DNA from 2 places in the Paenibacillus sp. Y859 genome. Region 2 is predicted to be linked to the other one. Evidence: riboswitches for the same ligand, from Rfam matches in the RefSeq annotation. Region 2 holds a riboswitch; the other holds the start of a gene.

Region 1 (2,493 bases), 110 kb from region 2:
TGATATCAAGCGCTGACTTTCCAGATACAGTAAACGGTTCATCGTATAGCTGTTCTGCTTTATCTTCGCTATCTACAACAACTCCGGCTGTATTGATTGGATCGCCTTGCGCATTAACATAATACCCTCTAACGGTGATGGAACCTTTACCGAAGCTCACTTCTGGAACCTTAAAGTCCTTCGATGCCGGCTTGCCATTGGCATCAGTATAGGTCAATGTTGTTTTTTTGTTCGTTGGATGTAACACTTCCGGATCTGCGTTCGCATCCATCTTAACGGTATAGCTCATCGTTGCTGGAGAACCCTCGGCAATGTTACCGATATTCCAGTCGATCGTTTCTGTCCCACTGTTCCATTTTGTCGTTCCTTGAGAAACGGTGATATCACCGATCTTATCGAACTCGACTCCCATCGGGTCGATAACTTTTGCGTTCTCCGCTGCAAAGGAAATCTTACTGGACAAATCAGTAAAGACGTTGTTCAACTCATTACTGGTTGAAGCAAAATACCCCTTGTTTTGACTCTTATTCAATACATCTTTGGCATTGTTATTATTCCCAACATCGAGTCCTATGGAATAAATACTAATTCCCTTATCCATGGCTAGTTTGGCCTCTGATATGGTTGCAATACCATTATCTTTTACATCAAATTTATTCACCTTATAAGTTTCATCTTTAGAAAAGGGCCATGACCCATACTTTAATCCATAGTCCGAACCTGAACCAAGGGTGCTCCCATACTTAAACTCTGAAAGTGCAAACCCTGCCTTTGTATCTCCTGGCCAGGTATAAGCTGTCGCCTTATCTGCCTTATAGCTGTAAGTCGGTTCGCCATCACTTAAGAGAATAATGACCTTGTTCTGTGCTTGGCTTCCCGCCAATAACTCATCAGCACGATGAATCCCTGCCTGAATGTTGGTACCACCACTAGCAGAAATCTTGCCAATAGCAGTCTTCAGAGCTGCTTTACCACTAACCCCTGTAAATCCAGCTACATCTGTTATACCCTCAGAAAAGGACACCACCGCAATTCTTGTTGTCGAATCTTTAATTAGTAAATTATCGACGAATTTATTTGCGGCTGCTCTGGCGTTCTTCATTCGATTCGAATCATCCATACTGCCTGACCGGTCGATGACCATTACAACGTCTGTGGTACTATTACTCTGGATATTCTTACCCTCAACGGTCAACGTTACCTTCCATTGACCCGATGTCCCTGTAGGCACAGCCACCTTTGTTAGATTGACTGCACCCGGATTGGGCCATTCTGGCTGATTCGTTGCATCAGCAGAGCTTGTTAGCAAGGTCCCTGGTATAAGTCCTATGAACACCGAAAATACGAGCACCCACATCGCTATACGTCTTAAGCTCCGTTTCATTGTTTCCTCCTTGATATTTATGGATTTAGTTCCCCGGAACACAAAAAGGTCCAGCTGCATTAACGAGGTTAATTGCAGCTGGACGATCATAAGTCTATTAACATAGACTGGTAGATTCCGAGGCTTTGCGAGCTAATCTTTCGATTAGTGTGCCAAAATATACAATTGTCGTTAGCGCAGATGTACTTTCGTGACTTACATCATATTTTTTGCTCCGTAAATAGTATAAAGGAACTATTGTAGTCCAATATATTCCACGTATCGAAAATTGTCAATCATTAATATATTACTATTCGCCATCAATAGACAAATCAAAAGGCACCCCCTCGGGTGCCTTTATGTTCACTTTATTACTTTTGAAAGTTCTGTAAAAATAACCCCTAATGCATGTGCTCCTGCGTCGGGATAACCGATACTTCTCTCACCAACGGTACCCGCTCTTCCCATACGAGCAACGATCGCCTCCGTTTGTTTCGCTCCTTCGACAGCCGCATCAGCCGCTTTCGTTGAGGCAACTTTAATGTCATCGCCATCAAGTGCACTATTTCCCCAAGATTCAGCATAAGGAACAAGCGCGTCAATCAATGTTTTGTCCCCAACGACAGCGCCACGGCCAAAGGCTCTCTCACCTGTATCCTGAATGCCTTTCACAACGGCGGCCATCATTTGAGCGAACTCATCAATGGATAGCTCTTGTTTGTTTCCAACATGTTTACTAGCTGCTCGAAATGCAGAACCCCAGATTGGACCCGAGGCCCCTCCACAATGCTCCATAATAATGAGAGAGCACGCATCTAGGAAACTTCCAATATCCATGGTGTGGTTCGTTACGAGATCATTCCACTCTGTCTTTAATTGCTTGAACCCCTTCGCAACACTCATGCCAAAATCACCATCACCCGCATGGGCATCTAGCTCACAGAATGGAATCTCATTCTCAATGATGATTTCACTCATTGTATCAAGAAGATAAATCATATTATTTAAAGAAAAAGTATCATTCTCAACCTTCGCAAAGTCTTCATTCGTCTCACATGTGTAGGATACAGATGTATTCTCATCTTCCTCCAATACGACCTCGGTATAGTTCACTTGTTCGAAAGGTTCAT
Region 2 (2,493 bases):
TGGAGCAAATGGATTATCGTTTGGATGCATTTGTAGCTACCGCAGGTACAGGAGGTACGATTACAGGTACAGGCGAGAAGTTACGTGAACATTTGCCTAATATTCATATCGCTGTTGTGGAACCTCAAGGATCTCCCGTTCTTTCTGGTGGTCAACCTGGTCCGCATAAATTAGTGGGCACGAGTCCAGGCTTTGTTCCGAAAATTCTTAATACAACGGTATATAATGAAATTATTCAGATAACGGATGTAGATGCTGTTGGAATGATGAAGGACCTAGCTCGTCTTGAGGGCATTCTTGTAGGACCTTCCTCAGGTGCATCTGTTTATGCCGCGATACAGGTAGCCAAGAAGTTAGGAACCGGCAAGAGAGTAGTATGTATAGCTCCTGATACGGGTGAACGATACTTGAGCATGGAGTTATTTTGAAATATAAGGATATCTATTCATATCACGCCCATGGAAATCTCATATTCCTCGGGCGTATGATTTCAATGTGATTAATCTCTTGGATAGTCCACTCTCATAATATCTAGAAAAGGTATCTTCGTTAGTTCTATATCATACTGAATATGAACTAATCGGGTTCTTGAGTCCAAGAGCACGATCTGACCACGCACCTGTTCTTGCCGTCCCCAAACGGTTAATACGATGTCACTTTCCTCGTTCTTTGCTTCGACTAATTGGTTCCCTAATTCTTCTAATTCAAATTCATCACGCGTGGGCCTCTTCGCAACCTTTGGCTTAGCCATATAAATCCCTCCCTTACACAACAAGACCGAATCTCCAGTATACCGTCAAATGATGTTGAAGTCATTTCTATCTTCATCATTTCATTGAGTTTAGGTCGTTAGAACCATAAAGTTCTACTTTTAGAAAGAAAATTTCAGAAAATTGCAAAATTCAATGGAAATGATTACAAATACGTAGTAAGATAGGACTCGTTATTGTATTTTAATAAATAGATATAATGAACTAGGATTTACTTGGATGGATTATTAATTTCATAAAAAAAATTCGGCAAAATTACTGAAAAGTAGTGACGCAAAGCTAAAGGGACTAAATCCGCATGGGATAGTCAGCCAGTTACATGAAAAATTGGTGATTTGCGGCTGTTATAACAGTTTCCGTAGATCACCTTTTTTTTGTCTTTATGAATAGACAAAACTGAACTTGAAAGGATAGGGGGGAACGACGTTATAATTGTAGTTTCAACGACATTAGATTTCGCACATATTAAACAGACAAAGAGGAGATAGGACATGAAGTTACCACAAATGTTTAAATCGATCACTAACAGAAGTATTGTCACTAAAAATATGATGTGGACTAGTATATCCATTATTTTAACAGGAGTTATATTAATTATATCAAGTTATTATATTCAAGGAGAAGTTCTTACAGATCAATTGGAGTCTGATTCGCAGAAAATTATGGAGTCTTGGAAAGGGAAGATAACAGCGGAAGAGACTCTTGAAGCGAAAGCTAATACAGACCGTAATTCACCGATTCATCGAAAAATGGCTGAGGTATTTGCCGAATTGCCAGAGATGCATCCTAACGTTGCTCAAGGTTACATATTCGGGCCTGAACTTGTGAATGGCAATGAAACATCTATTATCGCCTTTTCAGATGAAGTGATGGATATGCTTGCTGCAGACGGACTAGCTTACGGGGCGCTGTACCCTCAGCCTACTATTCATGCTGATGGTGTCAGAGAAATGTTGAAGACGAAGGAAATGGCATTTACTGATCCGTATGATGATGACTACGGTACGTGGGTAACCGTTCTATCACCCTATGAAGATAGCGAAGGCAATATATTCGCTTATATGGGTATAGATGTTGATGCGAGCTTAATTATGGCTGGGAAACAGGCATTGCTAAAAAGTACGTCGATAGCTCTACTTGCTACCTTAATTGTTATGTTGGCGCTGCAATATTTCATAACGAAGCGGACCTTTGCACCTGTGAAGCACTTGATGAATGCTCTAGAGACACTAAGTAAAGGTGACTTTAACGTTCAACTACCAATAGGCAAGGATGAATTCGGTCAAGTAGCGGAAAGATTTAACGCGACAGTCACCACTATGAATCGCTTGGTAACGACTATTAAATCCGTATCTTTACAATCGGCAGAACAATCGAAAGAATTGTTCTCCAATCTGGAAGATAACCAAGAAATTTCAATGGAGATTACTACTAATATTGAGGAGATATCTGAACAAGCATCTCAACAAAGTAAGTCCATTTTAGAGAGTGTAATTTCATTAGAGGAAATATCCTCAGGCGTGGGCACTATTGCGAGCAGTACTAATCTGTTATCTGATACGTCTATGGAAATGAAAGATCAATCAGAGCGTGGTAACGAGAATGTAGGCGAAGTTATGCAACAGATGGATAATATTCATAAATCGGTACTTAACTCCGTTAGTTCCATCGAACAATTACAGAATCGTTCTGGACAAATAGGTGAAATTGTGCACGTGATTAC

The links. A riboswitch is a leader RNA that binds a small molecule or an ion and turns the genes downstream of it on or off. The one in region 2 is predicted to bind cyclic di-GMP.
Region 1: another riboswitch for cyclic di-GMP. It lies ahead of AC1TO8_RS11880 (MucBP domain-containing protein); the one in region 2 lies ahead of AC1TO8_RS12350 (methyl-accepting chemotaxis protein).

Annotation. Positions count from the first base shown of each region.
Region 1 is NZ_JBXCIZ010000004.1:171,155-173,647, reverse strand. It holds gene AC1TO8_RS11880 (MucBP domain-containing protein) at 1-1,384, opposite strand, end outside; cyclic di-GMP riboswitch class I at 1,455-1,548, opposite strand; gene dhaK (dihydroxyacetone kinase subunit DhaK) at 1,727-2,493, opposite strand, start outside.
Region 2 is NZ_JBXCIZ010000004.1:281,199-283,691, forward strand. It holds gene cysK (cysteine synthase A) at 1-428, shown strand, start outside; gene AC1TO8_RS12345 (YolD-like family protein) at 500-751, opposite strand; cyclic di-GMP riboswitch class I at 1,009-1,093, shown strand; gene AC1TO8_RS12350 (methyl-accepting chemotaxis protein) at 1,262-2,493, shown strand, end outside.